Regions from separate parts of the Kitasatospora sp. NPDC098663 genome, predicted to be linked through region 4. Evidence: riboswitches for the same ligand, from Rfam matches in the RefSeq annotation. Region 4 holds a riboswitch; each other region holds the start of a gene.
What was found. A riboswitch is a leader RNA that binds a small molecule or an ion and turns the genes downstream of it on or off. The one in region 4 is predicted to bind cobalamin.

Region 1: it holds a riboswitch for cobalamin, as region 4 does, so the genes downstream of both, ACIQVZ_RS20175 (ABC transporter substrate-binding protein) here and ACIQVZ_RS24175 (ribonucleoside-diphosphate reductase subunit alpha) in region 4, are expected to answer to the same signal.
Region 2: it holds a riboswitch for cobalamin, as region 4 does, so the genes downstream of both, ACIQVZ_RS07580 (CoA-acylating methylmalonate-semialdehyde dehydrogenase) here and ACIQVZ_RS24175 (ribonucleoside-diphosphate reductase subunit alpha) in region 4, are expected to answer to the same signal.
Region 3: it holds a riboswitch for cobalamin, as region 4 does, so the genes downstream of both, ACIQVZ_RS09045 (HoxN/HupN/NixA family nickel/cobalt transporter) here and ACIQVZ_RS24175 (ribonucleoside-diphosphate reductase subunit alpha) in region 4, are expected to answer to the same signal.

The regions. Positions count from the first base shown of each region.
Region 1 covers NZ_JBIWAP010000017.1:87,954-95,665, reverse strand. The annotation lists gene ACIQVZ_RS20185 (siderophore-interacting protein) at 1-350, opposite strand, end outside; gene tkt (transketolase) at 663-2,891, opposite strand; cobalamin riboswitch at 3,329-3,534, shown strand; gene ACIQVZ_RS20175 (ABC transporter substrate-binding protein) at 3,656-4,600, shown strand; gene ACIQVZ_RS20170 (iron chelate uptake ABC transporter family permease subunit) at 4,597-5,676, shown strand; gene ACIQVZ_RS20165 (ABC transporter ATP-binding protein) at 5,673-6,491, shown strand; gene ACIQVZ_RS20160 ((2Fe-2S) ferredoxin domain-containing protein) at 6,488-7,231, shown strand; gene ACIQVZ_RS20155 (alpha/beta fold hydrolase) at 7,309-7,712, opposite strand, start outside.
Region 2 covers NZ_JBIWAP010000005.1:192,503-200,214, forward strand. The annotation lists gene ACIQVZ_RS07570 (enoyl-CoA hydratase/isomerase family protein) at 1-45, opposite strand, end outside; gene ACIQVZ_RS07575 (acyl-CoA dehydrogenase family protein) at 45-1,184, opposite strand; gene ACIQVZ_RS07580 (CoA-acylating methylmalonate-semialdehyde dehydrogenase) at 1,192-2,691, opposite strand; cobalamin riboswitch at 2,908-3,099, opposite strand; gene ACIQVZ_RS07585 (BlaI/MecI/CopY family transcriptional regulator) at 3,350-3,832, shown strand; gene ACIQVZ_RS07590 (M48 family metalloprotease) at 3,823-4,770, shown strand; gene ACIQVZ_RS07595 (MarR family winged helix-turn-helix transcriptional regulator) at 4,966-5,493, shown strand; gene ACIQVZ_RS07600 (ABC transporter ATP-binding protein) at 5,497-6,960, opposite strand; gene ACIQVZ_RS07605 (ABC transporter permease) at 6,957-7,712, opposite strand, start outside.
Region 3 covers NZ_JBIWAP010000006.1:210,009-217,720, forward strand. The annotation lists gene aroC (chorismate synthase) at 1-137, shown strand, start outside; gene ACIQVZ_RS09015 (shikimate kinase) at 134-655, shown strand; gene aroB (3-dehydroquinate synthase) at 648-1,757, shown strand; gene aroQ (type II 3-dehydroquinate dehydratase) at 1,766-2,194, shown strand; gene ACIQVZ_RS09030 (AAA family ATPase) at 2,274-3,077, shown strand; gene ACIQVZ_RS09035 (DNA-formamidopyrimidine glycosylase family protein) at 3,159-3,968, shown strand; gene ACIQVZ_RS09040 (ArsR/SmtB family transcription factor) at 3,988-4,371, opposite strand; cobalamin riboswitch at 4,453-4,667, shown strand; gene ACIQVZ_RS09045 (HoxN/HupN/NixA family nickel/cobalt transporter) at 4,697-5,812, shown strand; gene rpmG (50S ribosomal protein L33) at 5,925-6,089, opposite strand; gene rpmB (50S ribosomal protein L28) at 6,215-6,451, shown strand; gene rpsN (30S ribosomal protein S14) at 6,451-6,756, shown strand; gene ACIQVZ_RS09065 (CobW family GTP-binding protein) at 6,762-7,712, shown strand, end outside.
Region 4 covers NZ_JBIWAP010000023.1:15,063-22,774, forward strand. The annotation lists gene ACIQVZ_RS24165 (glycoside hydrolase family 26 protein) at 1-229, opposite strand, end outside; gene ACIQVZ_RS24170 (hypothetical protein) at 370-1,377, opposite strand; cobalamin riboswitch at 1,799-1,941, shown strand; gene ACIQVZ_RS24175 (ribonucleoside-diphosphate reductase subunit alpha) at 2,133-4,544, shown strand; gene ACIQVZ_RS24180 (ribonucleotide-diphosphate reductase subunit beta) at 4,565-5,560, shown strand; gene ACIQVZ_RS24185 (hypothetical protein) at 5,716-6,027, shown strand; gene ACIQVZ_RS24190 (hypothetical protein) at 6,166-6,351, shown strand; gene ACIQVZ_RS24195 (DUF6879 family protein) at 6,335-6,862, shown strand; gene ACIQVZ_RS24200 (helix-turn-helix domain-containing protein) at 6,859-7,692, shown strand.

The DNA.
Region 1 (7,712 bases), on a different contig from region 4:
GCGCGGGCCGCCCACGGCCCGGCCAGGCCCTCGTCGCCGTGCACCACGAAGTCGATGGTCAGCTCGCGCAGGGCCGGGTCCCAGGCCCGCACGGTGTACGTCCGGGTGATCGGCCGCTGCTCGGGCGGGAACTCCTCGCGGATCCGCGCCATGTCGAAGGGCTCCGGGTAGCTCACGCCCTCGGGCGCGAAGAGCACCTTGACGTAGTGGTCGGTGAACTCGGTGGCGTCGAAGTCCTCCAACCCCGCACCGCCGAGGACCAGGCGCACCATGTGCGGTGTGATCCGCTCGGTGCGCAGCACCTGTGCTTCGCGGGCCTGCGGTGTCCGGCGGGTCGGTTGGTCTGCCATGGTGCCCCCCTGGGCTGTGTGGTCGCGCTTCTCGGTTAGGCTTGCCTAAGTTAGCACCCTTGAGGCGATGCTCGGCCCAGGGACGGCAGCCGATCCCCATTCCGCCCACGACCGGGTACGCCACAGCCCTGGCAGCCCTGGCGCGGGTCGCGGACGCGGCAAGGACCTGCGGATGCCGCCCTGACCGGTCTGCCGGCCGGCTTCGGCGACGTCTCGGCGGCCACCGCCACCAGCCCCACGACACTCTGATCACCAGGAGCGTGCCGACGGTGCCGGGCCGCGCGAAGCGGACATCGGCCTCCTGCCCACCGTTCAAGTGCCGGAGCGGCTGATGTCCCTGGTGCCACCTGCGGTCGGGGTGGAGGTCTGCCGGTGGCCGCCGGGCCGCGGTGCCCGCCGGGTGTCGAGGACGCTGTCGCGGGCGGCTGCGGCGATCGCCTGGGGGGTGATGCCGAACTCGGTGTACAGGCGCTGGTAGTCGGCGGACGCGCCGTAGTGCTCCAGGCTGACGATCCGTCCGGCGTCGCCCACCATCTCCCGCCAGCCCTGTCCGATGGCGGCCTCGACGCTCACCCGGGCCCGTACGTCCGGGGGCAGGACCTGGTCCTGGTAGTCCTGGGGCTGGGCGGCGAACCACTCCCGGCAGGGCATCGACACCACCCGCACCGCGAGTCCCCCGGCCGCCAGCAGGGTGCGGGCCTCCAGGGCGAGGTGCACCTCGGAGCCCGTCGCGATGAGGATGACGTCCGGCGTCGCGCCGCCCGGAGCCTCGGCCAGGACGTACCCGCCCCGAGCCGCTTCCCGTGCGGGGGCGAACTCGCCGCTGTCGCGGTCGAGGACAGGCAGGTTCTGGCGACTGAGGACCAGTCCGGCCGGGCGGTCGCGGTGTTCGAGGACGGTGCGCCAGCACGCGGTGGTTTCGTTGGCGTCGGCTGGGCGCACGACGTCCAGACCGGGGATGGCCCGCAGTGCGGCCAGGTGTTCGACGGGCTGGTGGGTGGGGCCGTCCTCGCCCAGGCCGATGGAGTCGTGGGTCCAGACGTACGTGACCGGCAGTCGCATCAGGGCGGCCAGCCGGACGGCGGGGCGCATGTAGTCGGAGAAGGTCAGGAACGTGCCGCCGTAGGGGCGGGTCAGGCCGTCCAGGGCGATGCCGTTGAGGATCGCGCCCATGGCGTGTTCACGGATGCCGAAGTGCAGGGTGCGCCCGTAGGGGCCGCCCTTCCAGTTCTTTGTCTGGCGGCCGGTCGGGACGAAGGACGGCTGGCCGACCATGGTGGTGTTGTTGCTGCCGGCCAGGTCGGCGGAGCCGCCCCACAGCTCGGGCAGGACCGGGGCCAGCGCGGTGAGGACCTCGCCCGAGGCGGCGCGGGTGGCCATGCCCTTGGCGTCGGGGGGAAAGGTCGGCAGGACGTCCGCCCAGCCGTCGGGCAGCCGCTGCTCCCGCAGTCGGTCCAGCAGGACGGCGCGCTCGGGGTTCGCCGTGCGCCAGGCCGCGAACCTCTCGTCCCACTCGGCGTGCACCTGCCGGCCGCGGTCGGCGGCCTCGCGTGTGCGGCCCAGGACGTCCTCCTCGACGATGAAGTGCTCTTCGGGGTCGAAGCCCAGCAGCCGCTTGGTGGCGGCGACCTCGTCCTCGCCCAGCGCGGATCCGTGGGCCTTGCCGCTGTCCTGCTTGGTCGGGGCGGGCCAGCCGATCACGGTGCGCAGCATGATCAGCGAAGGGCGGCCGGTCTCCTGCCGGGCGGCGCGGGTGGCCGCCAGGAGCGCGTCGACGTCCTCGACGTAGCGGCCGGTGCGCGTCCAGTCCACGGTCTGCACGTGCCAGCCGTAAGCGGCGTAGCGGGCCGGGACATCCTCGCTGAAGGAGATGTCGGTGTCGTCCTCGATGGAGATGTGGTTGGAGTCGTAGAAGACGATGAGGTCGCCGAGTTCCTGGTGCCCTGCCAGGGAGGCGGCCTCGCCGGTGACGCCCTCCATCAGGTCTCCGTCGGAGGCGATCACGTAGACGTGATGGTCGAAGGGGCTGGTGCCCGCTTCGGCGTCCGGGTCGAGGAGACCGCGTTCGCGGCGGGCGGCCATCGCCATGCCCACCGCGCTGGCCAGGCCCTGGCCCAGCGGGCCGGTGGTCATCTCCACGCCGGGGGTGTGCCGGTGTTCGGGGTGCCCGGGGGTGGCGGAGTCCCAGGTCCGGTAGGCCTGCAGGTCCGAGAGTTCCAGGCCGTAGCCGGCCAGGTAGAGCTGGATGTAGAGGGTCAGGCTGGAGTGGCCGCAGGAGAGCACGAAGCGGTCCCGTCCCAGCCACCGGTCGTCGCCGGGGTCGTGGCGCATGACGTTCTGGAACAGCAGGTACGCCAGTGGGGCCAGGCTCATCGCGGTGCCCGGATGGCCGTTGCCGACCTTCTGCACCGCGTCGGCGGCCAGCAGCCGCACGGTGTCCACCGCCCGCGCGTCGACCTCGTCCCACCCTGCCCGCCCTGCCACCGGATCCGCGAGGGATTCGTCGCGCCGCGCGGTAGCGTCGTTCTGGTCGTTCGCCATGCCGTTGCTCCTTCGTCTCGGCTTGTCGTCCATCGTTCCTGCGGCACTGGGCGGGCACGACCGCCGGGCCGTCGCCCGCGTGGTTGCTGGTGATGTACGAACTATGCCCAGGGGTGGCGCGCTGTCCGGCACGACACACCCTTTCGGTGAGCCGCTCCGCCTCGTCGCTTGCCCCCGAAGTGGGGGAACACACCCCTGACCACCCGTCGCAGGTCCGCGGGAGGGCGTGCGCGGGCCCCCCTTCGACGGCACGGTGCCTCCGCCGCCGAGCAGGGTCGGTGACGGCGTGCTCGATCCGCTCGACGCCGACGACCGGCCACGTCTCCGCCCGCACCTGAGACCCCTGGCCGGGCCCCGTGGCCGATCCCTCCCGCAACCCCGGGAACGGTCCAGACGATCATCCCTTGGGCTGGCCAGCACCGACCTGACCACGCCTGATACCTTTCCATCGCCGTGGTGTACGGGAAACCGGTCTGAGTCCGGTGCGGCCCTCGCCACTGTTGCCGCGGAGTTCCGCGGCCCTCGCTGACCGGCTTTTCCAGCGGTCAGGGCCACTGGGCGGGCTGGAAGAGCCGTCCGGGAAGGTCGGCCGCGGCGTGTCGATGCGGAAGCCAGGAGACCGGCCACGGCGCTACATGTTCCACGAGGGTTTTGGAGAACACGTGCCCAGCGGTCTGCCGCATCCGTTCCGTTCCATATGTTCCGTACGTCCCACAGGTCCGATACGTGTCGGCCGGACGGTCGCGGCCGTCCTGTTCGTCGGCATGCTCGGAGCCTGCACGGGCGCCCCCGCGCCCGCCACGTCCGGCGGGACGACCGGAACTGCCGCGCCGGTCAGCGTCGACAACTGCGGGACCACCGTCACGGTCGGCGCGCCGCCCGACCGGCTGGTGACGCTCAACCAGGGTGCCACCGAAGTGGCCCTGGCCCTCGGCCTGCAGTCCCGCATGGCCGGTACCGCCTACCTCGACGACTCCGTCCCGGAGAAGTGGAAGGCGGCCTACGACTCCGTCCCGGTGCTCTCCAAGGACTACCCGACGAAGGAGAAGCTCCTCGCGGCCCGTCCCGACTTCCTGTACGCCTCCTACTCCAGCGCGTTCACCGACAAGGTCGCGGGCACCCGGGAGGAACTGCGCGGCCAGGGCATCCCGTCGTACCTGTCCCCGTTCGGCTGCTCGGACAAGAGCCAGGTGGCGCCGACGACCTGGCAGGCGGTGTGGGGCGAACTGAACGACGTCGCCAAGGTCTTCGGTGTCACGGAGCGGGCCACCGCGATCCGGCAGCAGCAGGAGCAGCAGCTGGCCCAGTTGACGGCGACGGCCGCGGGCAAGGACCTGAAGGTCCTGTGGTTCGACTCGGACACCAAGGCGCCGTTCGTCGGCGCCGGCCACGGCGGACCTCAACTCGTGCTCGACGCCGTGGGCGCCCGCAACGTCTTCGCGGACCTGCCCGGTGGCTGGCAGAACGTGAGCTGGGAGAAGGTCGTCGCGGCGGACCCGGACGCCATCGTGCTCGCGGACGCCGGCTGGGACACGGCCCAGTCCAAGATCGACTACTTGGCGAACGACCCGGTGCTGAGCAAGCTCACCGCCGTGCAGCGCAAGGCCTTCGTGGTGGTGCCGTTCTCGGAGTCGACTCCCGGCGTGCTGCTCGCCGACGGCGCCGCCAAGGTGTCCGCGGGACTGGGCCAACTGCACCCGGGTTCATGACCACCGCGCCCCACCCCGTCGCGCGGCGCTCCGGTCAGGGCCGCGCGACGGCGGCCCTGGCCGTCGGTGCGGCCCTGCTCCTGGCCACCGTGCTCCTCGGCCTGGCCGTGGGCTCGCAACACGAACCGGTCCGGACGGTGATCGACGTCGTCCTGCGCCGTCTCGGGCTGGGCGACCCGAACGTCACGCTGCTGGACGACCAGATCGTCTGGCAGCTGCGGCTGCCCCGGGTCCTGGGAGCGGCCGCCACCGGCGCCGGCCTCGCGGTCTGCGGCGCGGTGCTGCAGACGCTGACCGGCAACGACCTGGCCGATCCCTTCCTGCTCGGGATCTCCGACGGAGCCGCCGCCGGCGCGGTCACCGTGATCGTCCTCGGCGTCGGCGTGTCCGGCGCCGTGGGCACCGGCGCGGTCGCGACGGCGGCCTTCGCCGGTGCCCTGCTCGCCGCCGTCGTCGTCCTGGCACTGGCCGGCGCCCGCACCCGATCGCTACCGACCACCCGGACCGTGCTCGCCGGCATCGCGGTGGGACAGATGTGCGGGGCCTACACCTCGTTCGTGGTGATGGTCCTCGGGGACCGCAACGCGGCGCGCGGTGTCATGGAGTGGACGCTGGGCTCGGTCGCCGGCGTGCGGTGGCCCACCGCCGTCTTCCTGACCGCGGTCGCGCTGGCCGGTGTCACGGTCCTGGCCTCCTCGGCCCGCGACCTGGACGCCTTCGCCTTCGGCGAGACCGCCGCCCGCTCCCTCGGCGTCCACGTCGAGCGCACCCGCTGGGTCCTCGTCGCCACCGCCGCCCTGGTGACCGCGTGCCTGGTCGCCCACACCGGCGTCATCGGGTTCCTCGGCCTGGTCGTACCGCATGTCGTCCGGCTCGTCTGCGGCCCGCGCCACGCCCTCCTGCTGCCCGTGTCGGCACTGGTGGGCGCGTCCCTCCTGGTGGGCAGCGACATCGTGGCGCGCTCGGTCCTCCCCGACCGGGAGATCCCCGTCGGCGTCATCACGGCCGGACTCGGAGCGCCCTTCTTCGCCTGGCTGCTGTGGCGCCAGGGGCGGGCCGACGGGAGGGGGCAGTGACGGTGACGCCCCCCGCCGAGCTGCGCGCGGAGGGACTTCGAGTGCGCATCGGCGGAGCCACCCTGCTGGACGCGGTCTCGCTCGCGTTCGCCCCCGGCCGGATCACCGGCCTGCTCGGGCCCAACGGCGCCGGGAAGACCACCTTGCTGCGCGCGGTCGCCGGACTGACCCGGCCGAGCGAGGGGCGCGTCCTCCTGGACGGAGAGGATCTCCACGCACTCACGGCCCGCCGACGAGCACGGCAGGTGGCCTTCATGGAGCAGCAGGCGGACACCCGGCTGTCGCTGCCGGTCCGTCAGGTCATCGAGCTCGGACGCACACCGCACCGCAGCCGCTGGCCCGTGCCGGCGAACTCCGCCACCGACGCCCACGAGCGGTCCGTGTTCGCCGATGCCGTTGCCGCGGCCGACGTCGGCCACCTGCTCGACCGGTCCTGGCCGACGCTGTCGGGTGGCGAGCGGCAGCGGGTCCAGCTCGCGCGGGCACTGGTGCAGGAGCCCGGCGTGCTCCTGCTCGACGAGCCCACCAACCACCTCGACCTGCGCCACCAACTCGGCTTCCTCGACACCGTACGCGGGCTGGGCGTCACCACGGTAGCCGCGCTGCACGACCTCGAACTCGCCGCCGCCTACTGCGACGAGGTCGCCGTCCTGCTCGACGGCCGGCTGGTCGCCCACGGGCCCAGCTCGGACGTGCTCACCTCGCCGACGATCGCGCACGTCTACGGCGTCGACGTCACCGTGGAACGACACCCCCGGCACGACAGACCGCACATCCGGTGGAACGGACTGCTCCCCGAAGGGACAACACCATGACCCTCCCCGTCCCGGGCGTGCTCGCCCGCCGCAGTGCCACGCTCCTGGTCGGCATGTCGATCGGGGAAGCCGTCCGTCGTGACGAACTCCTCCGGACAGCGGCGTCGCACCAGGCCTCGATCGCGTTCCTGCAGCAGGCAGACCCCTCCCTGTCGGCCGAGCTGACCAGGCTGGCCGACGCGGGCGCCGAGACCGTGGTCGTGATCGGCGTCCGCCTCGCGGCCTCCGGCCCGGCCCAGTCCTGGCTGCGGCGGATCGCGGCGCACTGGTGGCGCGAGCGCGCGGGCCACCGCCCCGAACTCCTCGTCGCGACCCGCCTCGCCGACGCACCGGACGCGGTCCCCGCGGTGGCCGCGGTGACGAAGGCCATCACCGGCGAGGAGCCCGGCCTCACGTCCGCGGCCTGGGAGGACGTCCCCGGCCACCGGCACCAGGTCCTGGTGTGCCGCGGCCCGCGTTGCGCGGCCAAGGGCGCGGAGGAGGGACTACGCGCCCTGGTGCAGAAACTGACCGAGCACGGCCTCGGCGACGACGACGTGCTCGTCACCCAGACGGGGTGCCAGTTCCCCTGCAACCAGGCCCCCGTCGCCAGCGTGCAGCCGGACGACGTCTGGTACGGGAAGGTCGATCCGGCTGTCGCCGGCCGCATCGTCACCGAGCACCTCGCCGGCGGACGACCGGTCGAGTCCCACCGACTCCCCCGGCACAGGAAGGAGCAGGCGGACCACCACGACGACTGATCGCGACCACGAGGCTCAGGCCTGAGCCCGTGCCCCGACCCGCAGACCGAGATCACCTCAGGTCGACGATGTGCTGCTCAGGCGAGCTTGAGGAGCAGTTCACTCAGTTCCCTCGGCATGGTGATCATGCAGTCGTGGCCGGTCAGCAGCTCCCAGACCTGCGCGGCAGAGCCGTTGGGCTGGACCGGGGGGACGGGGCGGCGGGTGATGCCCGGCGGCGTGGGGCCGACGTTGTGGATGTGCGTGCGCGCGATCGCGTCCGCCGCCGGGTTGTCCAGTCGCACGGGTTGCCGAAGGCAGCGCACCGTCTGGTCCGTGAGCGTCTCGCGCAGCCAGGCCACGTCCGCCGGGTCCGTGACGCCGAACAGGCCGAGGGGCGCGGGCAGCTCGGGCATCGGAGGGACGCGCCAGCCGCTCTCGGACTTCTCGGCGAGCTCGATCATCCGCCGCCCCACGGGTTGGACGTCGACCGCGGACTCGC
Region 2 (7,712 bases), on a different contig from region 4:
GCCCTCGCGGTGGACCAGGACCTCGTCGAGGTCGGTCCCGGCCATCACGCGGCCCCGATCAGGCCGCGGGCGACGATGACGCGCATGATCTCGTTGGTTCCTTCCAGGATCTGGTGCACCCGCAGGTCGCGGACGATCTTCTCGATGCCGTACTCGGCCAGGTAGCCGTAGCCGCCGTGCAGTTGGAGCGCCTGGTTGGCGACCTCGAAGCCGGTGTCGGTGGCGTGCCGCTTGGCCATCGCGCACAGCTCCGGGGCCCTCGGGTCCCCCCGGTCAAGCGCCGAGGCGGCCCGCCAGAGCAGCGATCTGGCCGCCTCCAGCTCCGTGGCCATGTCGGCGAGCCGGAACTGCAGCGCCTGGGCGTGCAGCAGCCGGGCGCCGAACGCCTCGCGGTCCGCCAGGTAGCCGGTGGCCCGTTCCAGGGCGTCCTGCGCTCCGCCGAGGGAGCAGGCGGCGATGCCGAGCCGGCCTCCGTTCAGCCCGTTCATGGCGATCCGGAAGCCCTCGCCCTCGGCTCCGAGGAGGCGGTCGGCCGGGAGCCGGACGCCGTCCAGGAGCACCTGGCGGGTGGGCTGGGCGTTCCAGCCCATCTTCTTCTCGTCGGGACCGAACGAGACGCCGGCGTCCTCGCGTTCGACGACGAACGCGGACACCCCGCCGGCCCCCGGCCCGCCGGTGCGGGCCATCACCAGGTAGATCCGGGAGACGCCGGCACCCGAGATGAACTGCTTGACGCCGTCGAGGACCCAGTGGTCCCCGTCCCGGCGGGCCCGGGTGGTCAGTGCCGCCGCGTCCGAGCCCGCGCCGGGCTCGGTGAGGCAGTAGCTGGCGGGGGTCGCCATGGCGCTGAGACCCGGCAGCCACCGGGCGCGCTGGGCGTCGTCGCCGTAGCGGTCGATCATCCAGGCGACCATGTTGTGGATGGACAGGTAGGCGGCGATGGACGGGCAGCCGGTGGCCAGCGCCTCGAACACGAGCACGCCGTCGGCGCGGGTGAGTCCGGAGCCGCCGGACTCCTCGCGGACGTAGACGCCGGCCAGGCCGACGTCCGCCGCCTTGCGCAGCACGTCCACCGGGAAGTGCTTGGCCTGGTCCCACGCGACCGCGTTCGGCGCCAGGTGTTCGCGGGCGAAGGCCCGGGTGGTCGCCGCGATGGCGAGCTGGTCCTCTGTGAGGTCGTGCACGACGCCCTCAGCCCATCGTCGGGATGGTGAAGCTCGCGCCCTCCTTGACCCCGGAGGGCCAGCGCGAGGTGACGGTGCGGGTGCGGGTGTAGAAGCGGATCGAGTCCGGCCCGTGCTGGTTGAGGTCGCCGAACCCGGAGCGCTTCCAGCCGCCGAAGGTGTGGTACGCGACCGGCACGGGGATCGGCACGTTGACGCCGACCATGCCGGTGTTCACCCGGCGGGCGAAGTCCCGTGCCGTGTCGCCGTCCCGGGTGTAGATGGCCACGCCGTTGCCGAACTCGTGCTCGCTGGGCAGGCGCAGCGCCTCCTCGTAGTCGGCGGCGCGGAGCACGGTCAGGACGGGGCCGAAGATCTCCTCCCGGTAGATCCGCATGTCGGGAGTCACCCGGTCGAACAGCGAGGCGCCGAGGAAGTAGCCGCCCTCGTGCCCCTCCAGCCGGAAGTCGCGCCCGTCGACCACGAGTTCGGCGCCCTCCTCGACCCCGAGGTCGAGGTAGCCGCGGACTCGCTCCAGCGCGTCGGCGCCGACCAGCGGGCCGAAGTCCGCCGCCGGGTCGTCCGAGCGCCCGACCTTCAGCGCGGCGATCCGCTCGACCAGTTTGGCCACCAGGGCGTCGGCGGTCTCCTCCCCCACCGGGACGGCCACCGAGATCGCCATGCAGCGCTCGCCGGCCGAGCCGTAGCCGGCGCCGATCAGGGCGTCCGCGGCCTGGTCGAGGTCGGCGTCCGGCATCACGATCAGGTGGTTCTTGGCGCCGCCGAAGCACTGCGCCCGCTTCCCGTGCGCGGCGGCGGTGGCGTAGACGTACTGGGCGATCGGCGTGGAGCCGACGAACCCGACCGCCTGCACCCGCGGGTCCTCCAGCAGGGTGTCCACGGCCTCCTTGCCGCCGTTGACCACGTTCAGCACGCCCGGCGGCAGCCCGGCCTCCAGGAACAGCTCGGCCAGGCGCAGCGGCACCGAGGGGTCGCGCTCCGAGGGCTTGAGGACGAAGGCGTTGCCGCAGGCGAGGGCGGGTGCGGCCTTCCAGAGCGGGATCATCGCCGGGAAGTTGAACGGCGTGATGCCCGCGACCACGCCGAGCGGCTGGCGCATCGAGTACACGTCGATGCCGGTGCCCGCGTTGTCGCTGAACTCGCCCTTCAGCAGGTGCGGGATGCCGGCGGCGAACTCGACGACCTCCAGGCCGCGCTGGATGTCCCCGTGGGCGTCGGCCACGGTCTTGCCGTGCTCGGCGGACAGCAGCCGGGCCAGTTCCTCCTTCTCCTGCTCGACGAGCTGGAGGAAGCGCAGCAGGACGCGGGCCCGCCGCTGCGGGTTCCAGGCCGCCCACGCGGGCTGGGCCTGCGCGGCGTCGGCGATCACCGCCTCGACCTCGGCCCGGCTCGCCAGCGGCACCCGGGCCTGCACCCGGCCGGTGTTGGGGTCGTACACGTCGCCGAAGCGACCGGAGGTGCCGGCGGTGGGCTTGCCGGCGACGAAGTGGGTCAGTTCTCGGACCATCGGGTTCCTTCTCTCGACAGGGGTGGGGAGAGGAGGAGGATCGGAGGCCGCCGCGGGTCGGCGGGCACACGGTGGTGCGCCCCGCGGCACGGGCGTGCGGCGGCGGAACGGAACGTCAGGGCGTGGACGCCCCGGCGGCCGTGGGCACGGGACAACCAGGAGCGGCAGTGGAGCGGGAGCAGCCCGGGGTCATGCGTGTCGTCTCCATCCTCGTGGAAAACACGGAACACCCGCGGCCGGTATCCTGACTCCCGGATCACCGCACGCCCCCAGGCCTTCCCGGCTGGCTGCCAGTGGCCTTCGTCTGCGAGGACGAACTCCCCGGTCACAGTGGCGGGACCGTGCCGGACTCACACCGGCTTCCCTGACACCGCGGACCTGCCATCGACCATATAGTTGGACGTCCTAGTAAGTCCAGAGGCCCGCACGCGCGTTGCGCCACCGGCTTTCCACCGCGCCGAGCGACACGCGACCGGACGGGGTCCGCGATCAGGCGCCCGGCAGCGCGGGGCCACGAGCCCGTAAAGTTAGCTGAGGCACACCTAAGCAACACAGGCCGAGCCCATCCTCGCCATACCGGCGCGGGTGGGCCTCGACTGCCGACCGCTGTCGGCGCCGGGGGTGTGTCTGCCGGGAGTGTCGGGACAGGGAGAACGATGTGAGGGACGGTCGGGACGCCAGGCGTCCGCACGGGGAGCTGGTCGCGGACGTGCTGGCGGTGTTGTGGGCGGCCGGCGAGCCGCTGACCGCCCAGCAGGTCAAGGCGGCGCTGGACCACGGGCTGGCCCGCACCACCGTGGCGACGATCCTCACCCGCCTGCACGAGAAGGGGACCCTGGTCCGCAGCCGCCCCGCGCGGTCCTTCGCCTACGCCCCGGTGGAGGACGCCGCCGGGCTGGCGGCCGGGCGCATGCGCCGGGAGTTGGAGAAGGAACCCCAGCGGGACCTCGTGCTGAAGCGGTTCGTCTCCTCCCTGTCCGAGGACGACGAGGACGTCCTGCGCCGTCTGCTCCTCGATGCCGAGACCGAGGCCGAGGCCCAGACCGATGCCGCTGCCGAGGCCGCGACCGCGACCGCGACCGCGACCGCGACCGCGACGGACTCCGGCAGGCCCGAGCCCGAGGACGACGCATGGGCCTGATCCTGGTGGTCGTCGCCCTGGCCCTGCTGCTCCCCTGGGCCGCGGCGCCCGCCGCCCGCCGCCTGGCTCCGCTGCTCCCCCCGCGCGAGGCCTCGCTCGCACTCACGGGCGCGGCCGCCCTGCTGGCGGGCGGCACCGTCGCGGCACTCGTCGGGCTGTTCCACGTCCCGTTCCTGGCAGGACTGGAGCACCTGCCGCTGTCCGACGTCGTCACCCGGTGGCCCGCCGTGGTACCGGTGTCCTGCGCCGCCGGGGCCGCGCTGGCCGTCCAGGCGGTACGGCTGACGCTGCGGTGGCGCGGGCACCGCGTGCTCCTCGCCCGCGCCTGGGGCCTGACCGCCGATGCCACGAGCGACGGCGACCTGCTCGTGGTCGCGGGCAAGGAGCCCGAGGCCTTCGCCCTGCCCGGCCACCGGGGGCGCCCCGGCCGCGTCGTCGTCTCGACCGGCATGCTGAGCGCGCTGGGCCCGGCGGAGCGCGCGGTGCTCCTCGCCCACGAGCGCGCCCACCTGCGCGGGCGCCACCACCTGCTGTCCGTCGCCGCCGACCTCGCCGCCGCCGTACACCCGGCGCTGGCCCGGCTGCGGGCCGACCTCGACTACCACCTGGAGCGCTGGGCCGACGAGCGGGCCGCCGCCGCGGTCGCCGACCGGCGCACCGCCGCGACCGCCATCGCCCGGGCGGCCCTGGCCGGATCGCCGGCCGCCCACCGGGGCGCCGGGCCCCTGCTGTCCGTGAACACCGGCCCCGTGCCCCAGCGCGTCCAGGCCCTCCTGGGCCCCGAACCCGCCCGCCCGACCGGCCGCAGGGCGCACGCCGCCGTCGCCCTGGTCGCCGCCGTCACGGTCGCGGCCCTGCTCGGCCTGGCCCTGGCCTACGGGCTGCACGAGTACGTCGAGTACGCGGCCCGGACCTTGAGGGCTCACGGCACGGTCTGACGACATCGATGTAGACCAACCGTGCGGGTCCGGGTATCGTGAGGCTCGGCTTACCCGCGCGGGCCTTGGCGCAGCCGCCCGCCGGCGATTCGGAGGCCGTGTCCACCCCGGCCTCCGGGCTCGGCACCCCCGCGCGGTGCCGCCACCACGGCCCCGACCCGAGAACACGGCGGCCACCGGACGATGGGACCTGGTGTGTACGACGGGAGGACGGGCTCGACGAGCCCCTTCGAACAGACCGTCTACCTCCTGTCGACGGCCGGCCGGGCGGTCGACCGGCTGCTCGCCGACCGGCTCGACGCGAGGGGACTGGGCCCGGCCCACCAGGCGCTGCTGTCCACCCTCTCCCGGCTGGGGCCGCACGGGCGCCGTGACCTCGCCGAGCACGCCGCCGCACCCGAGACCGACTCCGCCCGGGCACTGGACGACCTCCTGTCGGCAGGCCTGGTGCACTCCATGGTCGTCCAGATCGGCGGGCGGCAGGAGGTGCTGACGATCACCCCGGCCGGGCAGGCCGCGCTGGACGTGCTGCACGACGACGCGTCCGCCGTACAGGGCGACCTGCTCGCCTCGTTGACGAAGGGCCAGCGCACCGAACTCAACTCCCTGCTGCGGCGGGTGTGCACGGCGGCTGCCCGCGGCGCGGGGCGCCGCACACCCTCGCGGCCGGGCCCCGAGCGGGAGCTCATCGGCGGACAGCGCCGACGGTGGGTCGCCGAGTAGGGGTCAGCGGATGCCCGCGGGGTGCTGCGCCGTGAGCGGTGCGGGGTGGGGGCCCGCGAGAGGCAGGACGTGGTCGGCGCGGCCGGTGACGAGGGGGAGGTCGTGGCTGACGAGGACCACCGCCAGGCCCCGGCTGGTGCGCAGGTCGTCGAGGAGTTCCATGAGCGCGGCGGCGGTGTCGGTGTCGAGGGCGGAGGTGACCTCGTCGCAGAGCAGGACGTCGGGTTCGGCGGCCAGGGCGCGGGCGAGGGAGACGCGCTGGCGTTGGCCCCCGGAGAGTTCGTGGGGGTGGCGGGTCGCGTGGTGCGGGGGCAGGCCGACGGCGGTGAGCAGGTCGGCGACGCGCTCCTCGCACCGGGCGGCGGGAAGGCCGAAGTGCAGCTTCAGCGGCCGGGTGAGGGTGGCACCGACGGTGTGGGCCGGGTTGAGGGCGCCGAGGGGGTTCTGGGGGACGAGCTGGATGCGGCGGCGCTGGTCGCGGCTGCGGCGCCGGTAGGACGGGGCCAGGTGCTCGCCGTGGAGGATGACGCTGCCGGACTCGGGCCGGTGAAGGCCGGCCAGGGTGCGGAGCAGCGTGGTCTTGCCGCATCCGGACGGGCCGGTGATCCCGGTCAGCGTGCCGGGCATCAGGACGAGGTCGACGGCGGCGAAGACGCGGTGGCGGGTGCGGGCCGTACCGATGCCGGCGCTGAGCGCCTTCACCTCCACGACGGGCGGCATCTCGGCGGCCCGGGTACGAACGCGCGCGGCCTGCGCGCCCGTCGCCGACGCAGCCCCGGCCGGGACTGCGGCAGGGCGGTCGGGCCCCAGGGCCAGAACGTCGTCCGCGCAGCGGGCGACGAAGTCGGGGTCGTGGCTGGTGAGGGCGATGGCGAGGCCGTCGGAGTCGGCGATCTCACGCAGCAGGTCGGCGATGTCGTCGCGCAGCGCCGCATCGAGGCCGGCGGTGGGTTCGTCGAGGAGGAGGATCTCGGGCCGTCGGGCGAGGGCGCGGGCAAGCGCGACACGCCGCTGCTGACCGCCGGACAGGCCCGCGGGGCGGCGGTGTTCGAGGCGCTCGCCGACCGGCAGGCGGACCGCGCGCAGCAGGTCGGGTACGGAGGTCCGGCGGCGGTCGGCGGCGGTCTCGGTCAGGAGGCGGTCGACGCGCATGCGCGGGTTGAGGTCCGAGCCGGGGTCCTGGCCGACGAAGGCGAGCTGGTGGCGGCGGAGGCGGCGCAGGTCCTCGGGCGGGAGGGCGAGGATGTCGTGGCCGAGGACGTCGAGGGTGCCGGTGGTGACGCGGGCGCCCGGCGGGAGGGCTCCGACGAGGGCGCGCAGGAGGGTGGTCTTGCCGGCGCCGGAGGGGCCGGTGATGGCGGTGACGCGGCCCGGGGTGAGGGTGAGGGTGGCGTCGGTGAGCAGGGGCGTGTCCGCGAGGGTGATGGACAGGCCCGTGGCGCGGGCGGCGGGGGCGGCGGTGCTCACAGCGGGGTCTCCGGGGTCGGCCGGGCGGGGACGAGGGCTTCGGCGGCGAGGTTGACACTGATGGCGAGCAGCCCGATGGCCAGGCACGGCGCGCCGACCGCCCAGGGGTTGAGGGTGATCCCGGCGGCGTTCTCGCGGATCATCAACGCCCAGTCGGCTTCCGGGGGTTGGGGGCCGAGCTGGAGGAAGGCGGCGACCGAGACGATGTAGACGCCTTCGACGAAGCGCAGGCCGAACAGGGCGAGGAGGGTGGAGCGCAGGTTGGGCAGCACCTCGCGGACCGTCAGGTGCCACAGGCGTTCGCCGCCGACGGCCGCGGCCTCGACGTAGCCGGTGGCGGCGATGGGGGCGGCTGCCGCGGCGACGATGCGCACCGCGTAGGGAATGCCCAGGAGGGTGGCGGCGGCCGCGACGGCCAGGCGTCCCCCGGCGGGCCAGGCCAGGGCGATGAGCATGATGGCGAGGACGGAGGGCAGGAGGATCGTCAGGTCGGCGGCGCGTTCGATCCACCGGCCGAGCCGGGGCCGCAGGACGGCGAGGATGCCGAGGACGGTGGCCGCCGCCGTGACGACCAGGGCGATGGCCACGGCGGTGGCGATCAGGGGCGCGCCGCCGGTCAGCAGGCGGCTGAGGACGTCGCGGCCGAGCTGGTCACCGCCGAGCGGCGCGTCGCCGCCGGCTTCGGCGTAGGGGAAGGTGACGGGGGTGTCGATGGGGTGCGGGGCGAGGAGCGGTCCGGCGAGGGCGAGGAG
Region 3 (7,712 bases), on a different contig from region 4:
CGGCCGCCGGGATCGTCGCCGAGGCGATGGTCGCGCTGGTGCTGGCCGACGCGGTGAACGAGAAGTTCGGCGGTGACCACGTCTCCGAGACCCGCCGCAACGTGCAGGGCTACCTCGACAACCTGATCATCCGATGACCGTTCCGGTCGTTGTGCTGGTCGGCCCGCCCGGCAGTGGCAAGTCCACCGTCGGGCGGGCCCTGGCCGAGCGTCTGGGCGTCGGCTTCCGGGACACCGACGCCGACATCGAGGCGCTGGCCGGCAAGCCCATCCCGGAGATCTTCGTCGACGAGGGCGAGCCGCACTTCCGCGAGCTGGAGGTCCGGGCCGTGCGCACGGGCGCCACGGAGCACGACGGCGTCCTGGCGCTCGGCGGCGGCGCGGTGATGGCCGAGGCCACCCGCGCCCTGCTGCGCGAGCTGCCGGTCGTCTTCCTGGAGGTCCCGCTGGCGGACGCGGTCAAGCGGGTCGGCCTGGACGCCCCGCGCCCGCTGCTGGCCATCAACCCGCGGGCCCGCTGGCGCGAGCTGATGGAGGCCCGCCGGCCCCTCTACCTGGAGGTGGCCACCGCCGTCGTCGACACCGCCGGCCGCACCCCCGAGCAGGTCGCGGACGCCGTACTGGAAGCACTGGAGCTGAAGACCCCCCATGACTGACCCCATCGTCAGGATTCACGTCGGCGGCAGCGCCGGCCACGACCCGTACGACGTGCTGATCGGGCACCAGCTGCTCGGTGAGCTGTCGGCGCTGATCAGTCCCCCCAGTCTGGGGACGAGAGGGGCCAAGCGGGTCGCGATCATCCACCCCGAGGCGCTGGCCGCCACCGCCGACGCCATCCGCGAGGACCTGCTCGGCGAGGGCTACGAGGCGATCGCGCTCCAGGTGCCCAACGCCGAGGACGCCAAGAGCGCCGAGGTCGCCGCGTACTGCTGGTCGGTGCTCGGGCAGACCGGCTTCACCCGCAGCGACGTCGTCGTCGGCCTCGGTGGCGGCGCCACCACCGACCTGGCGGGCTTCGTCGCCGCCACCTGGCTGCGCGGCGTCCGCTGGATCTCCATGCCCACCACGCTGCTCGGCATGGTCGACGCGGCCGTCGGCGGCAAGACCGGCATCAACATCGCCGAGGGCAAGAACATGGTCGGCGCCTTCCACCCGCCGGTGGGCGTGCTGGCCGACCTCGACACCCTGGCGACCGTGCCCAAGCACGACTACGTCTCCGGCCTCGCCGAGGTCATCAAGTGCGGGTTCATCGCGGACCCGGCCATCCTCGACCTGATCGAGGCCGACCCGGAGGGCGCCAAGACCCCGGACGGCCCGCACACCGTCGAGCTGATCCGCCGCGCCATCCAGGTCAAGGCCGACGTGGTCTCCGGGGACCTCAAGGAGTCCGGCCGGCGCGAGATCCTCAACTACGGCCACACCCTCGGCCACGCCATCGAGCGCAACGAGCGCTACAAGTGGCGGCACGGCGCCGCGATCTCCATCGGCATGGTCTTCGCCGCCGAACTCGGCCGCCTGGCCGGCCGGTTGGACGACGAGACGGCCGACCGGCACCGCACCGTGCTGGCCTCCGTCGGCCTGCCGCTGCGCTACCAGGCGGACGCCTGGCCGAAGCTGCTGGACGCCATGAAGATCGACAAGAAGTCGCGCGGCGACCTGATCCGCTTCATCGTCCTGGACGGCCTCGGCAAGACCTCCGTCCTGGAGGGCCCCGACCCGTCCCTGCTGGTCGCCGCCTACGCGGAGGTCTCGGCGTGACCAGGGTCATGGTGCTCAACGGCCCCAACCTCGGGCGGCTCGGCAGCCGCGAGCCGGACGTCTACGGCGCCACCTCCTACGCCGGGCTGGTCGAGCGCTGCACCGCGCTCGGCAAGGAGTTCGGCTTCGACGTCGAGGTGCACGAGACCAACTCCGAGCAGCAGATGGTGGAGTGGCTGCACGAGGCGGCCGACGGCAAGGTGCCCGTGGTGATCAACCCGGGCGCGTTCACGCACTACTCGTACGCGATGCGGGACGCCGCCTCGCAGCGCACCGCGCCGCTGATCGAGGTGCACATCTCCAACCCGTACGCCCGGGAGGCCTTCCGGCACACCTCGGTGATCGCCGCGGTGGCCTCCGGCACGATCGCGGGATTCGGGCTCGGCTCGTACGAGCTGGCCCTGCGCGCCCTGGCCGAGCAACTCACCACGCGCTGACGCCTGGTCAGCGGCCCGGCGGCGGACTGTGCCCGCCGCCGGGCCGCCGTGTAGTCTCCCCGCTGAGAGGTGTCGGGAGGTGACCGTGACGCAGTACGCCGGGGGTGGGCACGTCCCGCCGCGTCCCGCCGCTCCGCCGGGGCCGCAGCCGTCGGGGGCCGCCGCGCCGCCGCCGGTGCCGCCCGCTCCGGCTCCTGTTCCCGCGCCCGCTCCGGTCGCACCCGCGCCCAGTGCACCGGCCTCCGCCGGGGCCACCGGGCACTTCGTGCTGCCCTCCGGCGCGCCCGTGCAACTCCCCGCCCACCCGCCGCAGCGGCACGCGCCCACCAGCCCGATCGCCGTCCTGCTGATCGGCCCGGCCGGGGCGGGCAAGACCACCGTCGCCCGGTACTGGGCCGAGCGCCGGCCCAGCCCGACCGCGCACATCAGCCTGGACGACGTCCGCGAGTGGGTGCAGTCCGGCTTCGCCAACCCGCAGTCCGGCTGGAACAACGCCTCCGAGGCGCAGTACCGGCTGGCCCGCCGCACCTGCGGCTTCGCCTGCCGCAACTACCTCGCCAACGGCATCTCCTGCATCATCGACGACGCCGTCTTCCCGGACCGCCCGGCCATCGGCCTCGGCGGCTGGAAGCGGCACATCGGTCCCGGCATGATCCCGGTCGTGCTGCTGCCCAGCCTGGACTCCGTGCTGCACCGCAACGCCCGGCGCGGCGGCACCCGGCGGCTCGGCGACGAGGAGGTGGCGCGGATCCACGGCCGGATGGCCGGCTGGTACAACTCCGGGCTGCCGATCATCGACAACTCGTACCTGGACGTGGCCGGCACCGCCGCCGAGCTGGACCGCGTCATCCTGGCCCGGCTGATGGGCATGCCGGTGCGCTGACCCGCGACGATCCGGTGGTGTCGGTGCCGACTGCGATGATGGGCGGGTCCTGATCGAACCACCCCGGGGGAGCTGACGCCCGTGCCGGAAGGCCACATCATCCACCGCCTCGCCGCCGAGAACCGGAAGGCCTTCGGCGGCCGCCCGGTCGAGGTGTCCAGCCCGCAGGGCCGGTTCGCCGACGAGGCCAAGGCCATCGACGGGCAGCTGCTCACCGCGGCCGAAGCCGTCGGCAAGCACCTGTTCCTCGGCTTCGAGGAGGGCGGCTGGGTGCACGTCCACCTCGGCCTCTACGGCGGCTTCGCCTTCGGTACCGGGCCCGCGCCCGAGCCGGTCGGCCTGGTCCGGCTGCGGCTGGCCAACGACGACGGCTACGCCGACCTGCGCGGCCCCAACACCTGCGCGCTGGTCACCGGCGCGGAGAAGGCCGCCGTCGCCGCCCGGCTGGGCCCCGACCCGCTGCGGGCCGACGCCGACCCGCAGGCCGCCTGGCGCCGGATATCGGCCAGCCGGACGACCGTCGCCGCGCTGCTGATGGACCAGAAGGTGCTGGCCGGGGTGGGCAACGTCTACCGGGCCGAGGTGCTGTTCCGCCACGGGATCAACCCGCACCGCGCCGGCCGTGACCTCACCCGGGGCGAGTGGGACGCGATCTGGGCCGACCTGGTCGCCCTGATGCACGAGGGCGTCGGCGCGGGCCGGATCGACACCGTCCGGCCCGAGCACACCCCCGAGGCGATGGGCCGACCGCCGCGCGTCGACGACCACGGCGGCGAGGTGTACGTCTACCGGCGGGCCGCGATGCCCTGTCTGGTCTGCGGCACCGACGTCCGGACGGAACAGCACGCCGCGCGCAACCTCTTCTGGTGCCCCGCCTGCCAGGCGGCCTGACCAGGCCCTGCCCGGCCGGTCAGCCGAAGGCCGCGCCGGGCTCGTGGTGTTCGGCGGCGGCGCACGCGTCGAGGAGGGGGCGCAGGGACTCGTCCACGAGCCGGTAGCGCACGACCCGCCCGTCCTTGTCCCCGGTCACCACGCCCGCGGTGCGGAGCAGCCGCAGGGCCTGGGACACGGCGGGGTCGCGCATGCCGGTGGCCACGGCGAGGTCGGAGACGGCGAGCGGGCCGGCCCGGTGGAGGGCGAGCAGGAGGGCGAGCCGCCCGGGGTCGGCGAGCAGGGAGAACCGCTCGGCCCAGGTGCGGACGTGCGCGGGGTCGCCGATCGCGGCGATGGCCTCGCAGACCCGGTGTCCGTCGATGGTGCGGTGGCCCGCGCGGTCGGCCGGTACGAGATGCATGCGCACATTGTTGCAGCAGGGGGCCTGTGATCCTGGACACCTGCGCAGGTGCGCAGCCTTGCAAGGGTGGGTCCTGGCCCCTACGGTGTTCCCCGCCGTGGTGCTCGGGAAGACCGGTGACGGATCCTCAGGGATCCCAGTCCGGAGCGGCCCTCGCCACTGTGATCGGGCCATCGTGATCGTCGACGATGGAGAGACGTCCGTACCCACGACGCCACTGGGAGCCTCGCGCACCTGGGAAGGCGGGTACGGGACCCCCGTAAGCCAGGAGACCGGCCACGGCATCTCACGAAGTGTTTCCACGAGGTGCTGGAGCGTGACCCGAATGACCCTGCCCGAAACCGCCGCGGCTGCCGAGGCTCCGGCGACACCGTCCGCGCTGCCCACGTTCCGCTGGAAGCGCGAGGACACCGTTCGCACGGCCGGGCTGATGGGGGTGATCCTGGCCATGCACGTGGTGGCCTTCGGGACGCTCGTCTTCCTGGTCGCGCCCCACAACTACGCGGTCGGCACCCAGGTCTTCGGGGTGGGCCTGGGGATCACCGCGTACACCCTCGGCATGCGGCACGCCTTCGACGCCGACCACATCGCGGTGATCGACAACACCACCCGCAAGCTGATGGCGGACGGCAAGCGGCCGGTCTCGGTCGGCTTCTGGTTCGCCCTCGGGCACTCCTCGATGGTGGTGCTGATGGCCGCCCTGGTGGCGGGCGGCGCGCAGCTGGCCAGCACGCTGATGGACGACGACTCGACCACCCACAAGTGGCTCGGGATGGTCGGCACGACGGCCTCCGGCGCGTTCCTCTACCTGATCGGCGCGCTCAACCTGGCCGCGCTGCTCGGCATACTCAAGGTGTTCCGGGCGATGCGGGCCGGGTCGTACGACGAGGCGCAGCTGGAGGAGCACCTCAACTCGCGCGGCTTCATGGCCCGGGTGCTGAACCGGGCGACCCGGTCGATCACCCGGCCCGGGCAGATGTTCCCGGTGGGCATGGTGCTGGGGCTGGGCTTCGACACCGCGACCGAGGTCACCCTGATGGTGATGGCCGGGTCGGGGGCGGCGGCCGGGCTGCCCTGGTACGCGATCGTCTGCCTGCCGCTGCTGTTCGCGGCCGGGATGAGCCTGTTCGACACCCTGGACGGGACGTTCATGAACTTCGCGTACCAGTGGGCCTTCGCCAACCCGGTCCGGAAGGTCTACTACAACCTGACGATCACCGGGCTGTCGATCGCGGTGGCCTTCGTCATCGGCACCATCGAACTGGTCGGCGTGCTGCACGAGAAGCTCGATCTGACCGACCCGGTCACCGGCTGGATCGCGGGCATCTCGCTGGACAACGTCGGCTACGCGATCGCCGGGCTGTTCGTGGTGGTCTGGGCCGCGGCGATCGCCTACTGGAAGCTGGCCCGGGTGGAGAAGCGCTGGGCGGCCGCCGAGTAGCGACGGCTGCGACCGGCGACGGCAGCGGGCGGCGACGGCGCCTCCCCCGGGATCCCGGGGGAGGCGCCGTTCCGTCGCCGCGGGTCGGTGCCGGTCGTCGGGCGGGCGGGGTTCAGCGCTCTTCGCGGAAGTCGACGTGCCGGCGCGCGACCGGGTCGTACTTGCGCAGGACCATCCGGTCCGGGTCGTTGCGGCGGTTCTTGCGGGTCACGTACGTGTAGCCGGTGCCGACGGTGGAGCGGAGCTTGATGACGGGGCGCAGTTCGTTACGGGCCATGGGTGTCCTCCCGGGTTGGCGGGGTGTTCGGGGTCGGGGCGAAACCGTACACCGAAATGGAAGTCATTTTCATCTGGTGTAACGTGAGCTCCGTCCTGCCCATTCCCGGACGCCAGGGAGCACCCATGTCCGCCCACTGCCAACTCACCGGCCGTCGGCCCGGATTCGGCAACGCGATCTCGCACTCGCACCGCCGCACCCGCCGCCGCTTCGACCCCAACATCCAGCACAAGCGCTACTGGCTGCCCGGTGAGGGCCGGTACGTCCGGCTCACCCTCAGCGCCAAGGGCATCCGCACCATCGACACGATCGGCATCGAGGCCGCCGTCGCCCGCATCCGCGCCCGAGGGGGGAAGGCCTGATGGCCAAGCAGAGCAAGATCGCCAAGAACGAGCAGCGCCGTGCCGTCGTGGCCCGGTACGCCGAGCGCCGCGCCGAGCTCAAGCGGATCATCGCCAGTCCCGGCACGGCCCCCGCCGAACGCGCCGCCGCCCAGGCCGAACTCGCCCGCCAGCCCCGCGACGCCAGCGCCACCCGGATCCGCAACCGCGACGCCGTCGACGGCCGCCCCCGCGGCTACCTGCGCGCCTTCGGCCTCTCCCGGGTCAACCTCCGCGTCCACGCCCACGCCGGCCACCTGCCCGGCGTCCGCAAGGCCAGCTGGTGAGCGGCGTGGACGGGATCAAACTGCCCGTGGTGGTCGTGGCCGGACTGCACGCCGACGAACGCCGCGCCGCCGTCCGGGAGTTGGCGGTGGCCGGGGTGGACGCGGTGGTCCTCCACCACGACCTGCGGGAGGCCTCGCAGGGCATCGTCCACCGTGAACTGCGCGACACCGGAGGCGGGTTCGACGCCGCCGACGTCCCGCTGGTGAACGACTGCCCCTGCTGCGCCCTGCGCGAGGACCTGCTGCCGCGACTGCTGCGGATCGCCGACGAGGGCCGGTACGGGCTCGCGATCGTCGAACTGTGGGGCGGCAGCGACCCGCACCCGGCCGTCGAGGTGATCGCCGGGGGAGAGGCGGACGGCCGCCACCTGGAGGACGCCGTCGAACTCGCGGGCGTGGTCACGGCCGTCGACCCGGACCGGCTGGTCGGCGAGCTCTCCGTCTCCGACGACCTGGTGGAGCACGGCGAGCACACCGCCCGCCAGGACCAGCGGACCCGCGCGGAGGCGCTCGCCCACCAGGTCGAGTACGCCACCACCCTCGCCGTCCCGCGCGCGACGGCGCACACGCCCGGGCTCGCGCTGCTCCGCCAGCTCCACCCCACCGCCCGGGTCGTCCGGCTCGGCACCGGCGCGCTCACCCGGGCCGCCCTCGGCGGCTTCGACGTCGCCGCCGCCCGCGACCGGGTCAACCCGGCGATCGCGCTGCTCCCGCAGGAGAGCGACGAGGCCGGCGTCACCACGCTGGTCTGGGAGCGCCGCCGCCCGCTGCACCCCGAGCGGCTGCACCGGGCGCTGGAGCTGCTCGTCCCCGCCGCCCAGCGCAGCCGCGGCCGCTTCTGGCTGGCCAACCGGCCCGACCTGATGCTCGCCTGGGACGCCGCCGGGGCCAATCTCGCCGTCGAGGAGTGCGGGCCCTGGCTCACCTCCCTGCCCGACGCCGCCTGGGAGCTCTAC
Region 4 (7,712 bases):
GGACGGCCCGGGCGTTCGGCGAGGCCTGCGGGTCCCGGGCGAGCAGGTCACGGCCGACCTCCGGCGGCAGGGTGCGGCCGGGGAGGCCGACCGTCACCGGGGCGCGGGCGGGCTGTTCGCCGTCGGCCCGGCCGTCGCGCTGCAACAGCGCCACGGCGCCCGCGGCGACCACGACCCCGGCCGCGGCCAGGACGGCGGGCTTGCCGCGCAGGGCTCTGGGCAGGGCCACGGACCGCTCCTCCGGTTGGTCGCCGGCACCGGCCCAGGCGGACACAACCGGAACACTCGTGCGAATGACTGCCCCGAGAGCCTGCCACACTCCCCCGGCCCCGGCGAGCGAACCCGCCGGGGCCGGGGTCTCACGGCGGATCAGCTGGCCGCGGCGGCCCCCGGCGCGGCCGCGGACGCGGCCTTGGCGCGCTGGAGCAGCTGGCCCTTCACGTGCTCGCCGAAGCCGGCGGCCGCCGCGGTGGCGGTGGCGTCGGCGGTGTCGCCGCCCTTCGCCGATCCCTCGACCGTGAAGTAGGCGTACCGGCCCAGGGTGTTGTGCGTGTTGGTGCAGCCCGGAGTGGCGCAGAAGGCCGGCGTGCCCGGCGCGACGGCGCCCTTGAGGTGGCCGGTGTAGCTCTTCATCGAGGTCTCGGCCTGGATCTTGTGGTCGAAGACCGCGACGCCGACGGTCACCGCGCTGTCGCCGGAGACGTAGGTCGCCCGGAGCACCTTCTGGCAGCCCTGGTCACCGAGGACCTTGCCGAGCCCGCCGGTCGTCGAGTTCCCGTCCCAGCAGGGCGAGTCCAGCGAGACGAAGGTCCGGTTCCAGGTGGCGCCGTTGACCGTCACCTGGAGCGCGGAGAACAGTGCCCCCGCGTCCTGCGGCGCCGGGTCGGTGGCGGCCTCCCAGATCGGCTTCGACGGGTCGTCCGGCGCACCGCCCGGGGTGCCGGACGGGTTCCCGCCCGGGGTTGCGGCGGCACTCGGCGCGGCACCCGATGCGGCGGAGGACGGCCGGTCGGAGGCCGAGGCGACCGGCCCGGCGACCGGCTTGTCGTCGCCGCTTTTCGTCAGCAGCACCGCCCCGCCCGCGATCAGGCCGCCGACCAGGACGACCCCGACCGCCACGCCGAGGGCCCGCAGCCGGCGGCGGCGCTTGCCGTCCGCCGCGTTGCGGTCCGCCAGCGCCTCCCAGTTCGGCTCGGCGCGCTGCGGCGCCTGGGGCTGCGGGTACGGCTGCGTCTGGGGGTACGGCTGGGTCTGGGGGTGCGGCTGGGGATGTGCCTGGGGATACGGCTGGGGGTTCGGCTGCCACTGCGGCGGCACCTGCTGCCCCGGCGGTCCCGGCTGCGCCACCGGCTGGGCCACCGGCTGCGCGGGCGACACCGGGGGCCCGTACGAGGCCGGCGGCGGCCCGAAGCCCCCGCTCGGCGGCAACACCGGACCGGGCACCACCGGCGGCTGCTGACCGTGCACGCCCCCCGGCCCGGTGGGAGGCGTTCCCTGCGGACCCTGCCCGGGTGCGCCTGTTCCGTCGCTCACGCGCCCCCTCGCTTCGCTCGATGATCGCTTCGCGAAACGCGCCCCTCGGCGCTTCGCTCGCTCATGCGCCCAGATCGTAGGGCATGCCCCCGGCAACCGGGCCGCCCGGTGACCGTTCCGTATCGAAACCAGGGCGCCGGGGCCCGGAATCAGGGCCCCGGAAGCCCGGATCCGAGGCGCCCCAAGGCCACGAGCCGCCCCCTCCCGGCACCCCCGGTTATCGCTCCGACACACCGCGCCGTACTACATGTGGGGTCGCATCAGAGAGACACCACTAGATGTATGCTCAATCCTGCTGTCGATGCAGGGGAACCCGGTGCGAATCCGGGACTGCCCCGCAGCGGTGAGCGGGCGGCTCCAGCAGCCGCCCCGCGAGTCCGAGTACCTGCCGACGGTGTGCGCACCGGCCCTCCCGCAGAGGCCGCGCCAGCACGAGAACCACCTTCCGGGCCTCGCGGGCGGGCCGGGGACGCCACTGTCGCGCGACGCTTCCTGCGTACGTGCCGTGCTCCCCTGCCCCGAACGGCCCGGTACCCCCCGAGCACCACCGCCGATCGCCGCCAGGAGAGAGCGCCTTGACCACCGCTGCCTCAGCCACCCTGCCCGCCCAGGGCACCGGCCCCGCCCCCACCGACCCGACGGTCTCCGACCCCGGTGGCGCGCTCCTTCGGCTGCTCACCGACCGCAGCGTCGATCTCCCCCAGGTGGACCCCGGCCATGTCGCCGCCGCCGCGCTGCGCGGCCGCCACGCCGGCTCGGACTTCGCCGAGCTGCGCGGGCTGGCCGTGGACGCCGCCGCGTCGATGATCGCCGAGGACCCCCAGTACTCGAAGCTGGCCGCCCGGCTGCTCGCCCTGGAGATCGTCGACGAGGCGAACAGCCAGGGCTCGCGCTCCTTCGCCGCCTCGATCGCCGTCGGCCACGACGAGGGTCTGATCGGCGACACCACCGCCGCCTTCGTCGCCAAGCACGCCGCCGCCCTGGACGCGCTGATCGACGCGCACGGCGACGACCGCTTCGAGTACTTCGGCCTGCGCACCGTGCAGTCCCGCTACCTGCTGCGCCACCCGATCACCCGCAAGGTCATCGAGACCCCGCAGCACTTCCTGCTCCGCGTCGCCTGCGGCCTGGCGGTCGGCGACAGCGAGCAGTCCGTGCGCGAGGTCGCCGAGCTGTACGGCCTGATGAGCCGGCTGGAGTACCTGACCTCCTCGCCGACCCTGTTCAACTCCGGCACCCGGCACCCGCAGATGTCGAGCTGCTACCTGCTCGACTCCCCGCTGGACAACCTGGACTCGATCTACAACCGCTACGCGCAGATCGCCCGGCTGTCCAAGCACGCCGGCGGCATCGGCCTGTCCTACTCGCGCATCCGCTCGCGCGGCAGCCTGATCCGCGGCACCAACGGCAAGTCCAACGGCATCGTCCCGTTCCTGCGCACCCTCGACTCCTCGGTCGCCGCCGTCAACCAGGGCGGCCGCCGCAAGGGCGCGGCCTGCGTCTACCTGGAGACCTGGCACGCCGACATCGAGGAGTTCCTGGAGCTCCGCGACAACACCGGCGAAGAGGCGCGGCGCACCCACAACCTCAACCTGGCGCACTGGATCCCGGACGAGTTCATGCGCCGGGTCAACGCCAACGAGGACTGGTCGCTGTTCTCCCCCGCCGACGTTCCCGAGCTCGTCGACCTGTGGGGCTCCGACTTCGACGAGGCCTACCGCAAGGCCGAGCTGGCCGGCAAGGCCGTGCGCACCATCCCCGCGCAGACCCTGTACGCCCGGATGATGCGCACCCTCGCGCAGACCGGCAACGGCTGGATGACCTTCAAGGACGCCTCCAACCGCGCCGCCAACCAGACCGCGCTGCCCGGCCGCACGGTGCACTCCTCGAACCTGTGCACCGAGATCCTGGAGGTCACGGACGACTCCGAGACCGCCGTCTGCAACCTCGGCTCGGTCAACCTCGGCGCCCACGTCGCCCCCGGGGCCTCCGTCGACGACCTGCTCGGCGCCATGGACTGGGAGCGCCTCGACGCCACCGTCCGCACCGCCGTGACGTTCCTCGACCGCGTGGTGGACATCAACTTCTACCCGACCACCGAGGCCGGCACCTCCAACTCCCGCTGGCGCCCGGTCGGCCTCGGCGTGATGGGCCTCCAGGACGTCTTCTTCAAGCTGCGGATCGACTTCGACTCCGCCGAGGCCGCGCGGCTGTCCACCCTCATCGCCGAGCGCATCATGCTCACCGCGTACGAGCGCTCCGCCGACCTGGCCGAGCAGCTGGGCCGCCACGAGGCCTACGGCGAGACCCGCGCCGCCCGCGGCGAGCTGCACATCGACCACTTCCCGACGGCCGCCCCGCAGTGGGCCGACCGCTGGACCGCGCTGCGCGCCCGCATCGCCGAGACCGGCCTGCGCAACTCGCTGCTGCTGGCCATCGCGCCGACCGCGACCATCGCGTCCATCGCCGGCGTCTACGAGTGCATCGAGCCGCAGGTCTCCAACCTGTTCAAGCGCGAGACGCTGTCCGGCGAGTTCCTCCAGGTCAACCCGTACCTGGTGCGCGAGCTCAAGGAGCTCGGCGTCTGGGACCAGCAGACCCGCGACGCCCTGCGCGAGGCCAACGGCTCCGTCCAGGAGCTGGGCTGGCTGCCCGCCGAGGTCCGCTCGCTCTACCGCACCGCCTGGGAGCTGCCCCAGCGCGCGCTGATCGACCTGGCCGCGGCCCGCATGCCGTACCTCGACCAGAGCCAGTCGCTGAACCTGTTCATGGCGGCGCCGACCATCGGCAAGCTCAGCTCGATGTACTCCTACGCGTGGAAGGTCGGTCTCAAGACCACCTACTACCTGCGCTCGCGCCCGGCGACCCGGATCGCCCAGGCCGCCTCCGGCACCGCCCGCGCCGCCGCGCCCGCGCCCGTGCCGGTGAACTCCCCGACCCTCACCCCGGAGGAGGAGGCCGCGCTGGCCTGCTCCCTGGAGAACCCCGAGTCCTGCGAGGCCTGCCAGTGAGCACCCCCGACCGCGAGAAGATGCTGCTCGACCCCGGCTTCGAGCTGACCCTGCGCCCGATGCGCTACCCGTCGTTCTACGACCGGTACCGGGACGCGATCAAGAACACCTGGACCGTCGAGGAGGTGGACCTGCACTCCGACGTCGCCGACCTGGCCAAGCTCAGCGAGGGCGAGCGCCACCTCATCGGCCGTCTGGTCGCCTTCTTCGCCACCGGGGACTCGATCGTCTCCAACAACGTGGTGCTGAGCCTCTACAAGCACATCAACTCCCCGGAGGCGCGGCTGTACCTGTCGCGCCAGCTGTTCGAGGAGGCCGTGCACGTCCAGTTCTACCTGACGCTGCTCGACACCTACCTGCCGGACCCCGAGGACCGCAACGCGGCCTTCGCCGCGGTGGAGAACATCCCCTCCATCCGCCAGAAGGCGCAGTTCTGCTTCAAGTACATGAACGCCGTCGACCACATCGACTCGCTGCAGACCAAGGAGGACCGCCGCGCGTTCCTCCTGAACCTGATCTGCTTCGCGGCGTGCGTCGAGGGCCTCTTCTTCTACGGCGCGTTCGCGTACGTGTACTGGTTCCGCTCGCGCGGCCTGCTGCACGGCCTGGCCACCGGCACCAACTGGGTGTTCCGCGACGAGTCCATGCACATGGACTTCGCGATGTCGGTCGTCGACACGGTTCGCGAGGAGGAGCCCGACCTCTTCGACGACGAGATGGCCAAGCAGGTCACCGAGATGCTGGAAGAGGCCGTCGAGGCCGAGCTCCAGTTCGCCCAGGACCTGTGCGGCGACGGCCTCGCCGGCATGAACACCGACTCCATGCGCCAGTACCTGGAGGCCGTGGCCGACCAGCGCCTCGCCCGCCTCGGCCTGCCGATCCGCTACGGGTCCACCAACCCGTTCGGCTTCATGGAGCTCCAGAACGTCCAGGAGCTGACCAACTTCTTCGAGCGCCGCGTGTCGGCGTACCAGGTCGCCGTCGAGGGCTCCGTCGCCTTCGACGACGACTTCTAAGCCACCGGCTTTTGACAGAGGTGCCCCGCACGGCCCGTGGCCGCGCGGGGCACCTCTGTTTTGGAGGAGTTGGCCGCACAGTGGGGCTGCTGCCCGCGCGCCGGCGGCATCGGCAAGTTCGTCTGGTGTCACGTCTCCCCCGAGGCGACCGCCGCGTGATCGCCATCCGGGCCCGGATCACCGGCATCATGCTGCCCGCCGTCTTCCCGAGCCTCGACCACGCGTTGCCCGTCCTCTGGGAGCGCGTCCGCGAACTCCCGATCCACGCGGCCCACCGGGACTTCATCCGCCTCTGCATCGGGCCCGGCGGCGGCGAGGGCATCGCCTACTGCCTCGCCCGCGGCGGCCACTGGAGCGTCACCCGCTACATCGGCGAGATGACCAGCTGGACCACCCACCCCATCCAGCGGTACCGAGACATCGCCCTCGCGCACGCCGTCCCCTTCGGGGAGTACTCGGCAGCTTGAACGGGCCACTTGGGAAAAACCCTGCGCTCGCCTGTTCGAATTTGGGCTGATTTCCAGTATCGGAAACGTGAACCTCTTGCCTACGCCCGGCCCGACTCGGGAGCATCGTAGGGAGACCTAGTGAGGAGGCAACGTGAGCTGACACGGCTTTTGGGTTCCTGTGAAGATGGCGATTGCCCGACGCTCTACCTGACGGATCGAGGCACCCTCGCCGTCCAGGGCGAGCATCTAACCGAGCATGCTCTTCAGATTCCGGCGCACGAGTCCCTGGTCGAAATTCCCATCGAGCTCATCCGAAAGGCCATCCGTGACAACTACATCTAGGACCCTCGGGGACTGGTTCTCGGAGTTCAATCGACAGGCATTCCGGCTGGAAACGCTGGACGACTACGGCCAGTCCGGCGGAGTGGGCGCCTATCACGCCTTCCTCGCGGGCGAGGAGCAGCCGGACGACTTCAAGACCGCCGACTGGGTCAACACCGTGGCCGATGCCACTCGGGCCGGTAAGCGGATGTACCGCGTACACGCCCTCTCGCGCCCACTCACGGACTATCTCCGGTTCGAGCTCGCCTGGGGGTACCACCGGAACATGGCGGCTGGTGAGGAATTCTTCATCCTCGACACCACAGACCGGGAAAATCCCGTTCCCAAGGCACCGGACTTCTGGCTCTTTGATGACGAGACCGTTGCCGAGATGATCTATGACGGCAACGGGAAGTACCTGCGACCCGAATTCCTCAGCGGCAGCCGGATCGCCCAGTTCAAGTCCTACCGCGATGTCGCGATGGCGAACTCCGTCCCGTTCACCCAGTGGTGGGCCGAGCACGGCAAGTGAACAGAACACGGCTCGGGGCGGCGCTGCGGGCACTTCGGCAGGCTTCTGGGAAAGAAGCCAAGGCCGTGGCCCGCAGCGCCGTCATGTCTCCGAGCAAGTTGAGCAAGATCGAGACCGGCCGGGTGGCACCCACCGTTGTCGACGTGGAACGCATCCTTGCGGCCATAGGCGTGTCCGATGAGGTCAAGGCCGAGTACATGGCCGCCGCGAGAGCCGAGACCACGGAGGCGACGGCCTGGCGCCTCGTCCGGCGGCTCGGGTACCACCGCAAGCAGCAGCAGATCAAAGCGCTGGACGACTCGACCGGGCTTCTTCGCGTGTTTCAGCCCTCTCTCGTTCCCGGACTGCTTCAGACCCCCGAATACGTCCGAGCCGTGTTCGGGCGGAAGGGCCTCAGCGAGGAGCAGTTTTCGCTGACCGTCTCAGCGCGGCTCGCACGGCAGCAGGCACTCTACGATGCCACCAAGACCCTGCAGTTCGTCATCACCGAACCCGTTCTCCGCTGGCGCCTCGTCCCTGCCGCGATGATGGCGGGGCAGCTGGACCGCATCATCTCCGCCTCCCGTCTCGGCCATGTCGATATCCGGGTCGTTCCGCTGGCTGCGCCGCAGACCGACGTGCCGGCGCACTCCTTCGTCATCCGCGATGACCGAATGGTCACGGTCGAGACCGTGCATGCCGAAGTCACGGTCACTGACCCGCGCGACGTCGAGGTGTACGTCCGCAAGTTCAAGGGGTTCTCCGGCGCCGCCGTGTCCGGCGACGCGATGCGGCGCATGCTCGAAGACATTCGGGACGAGTTCCTGGGGGAGCAGGGAAGCGCCCCATAGCGCGGAATCCTCAGCCCAAA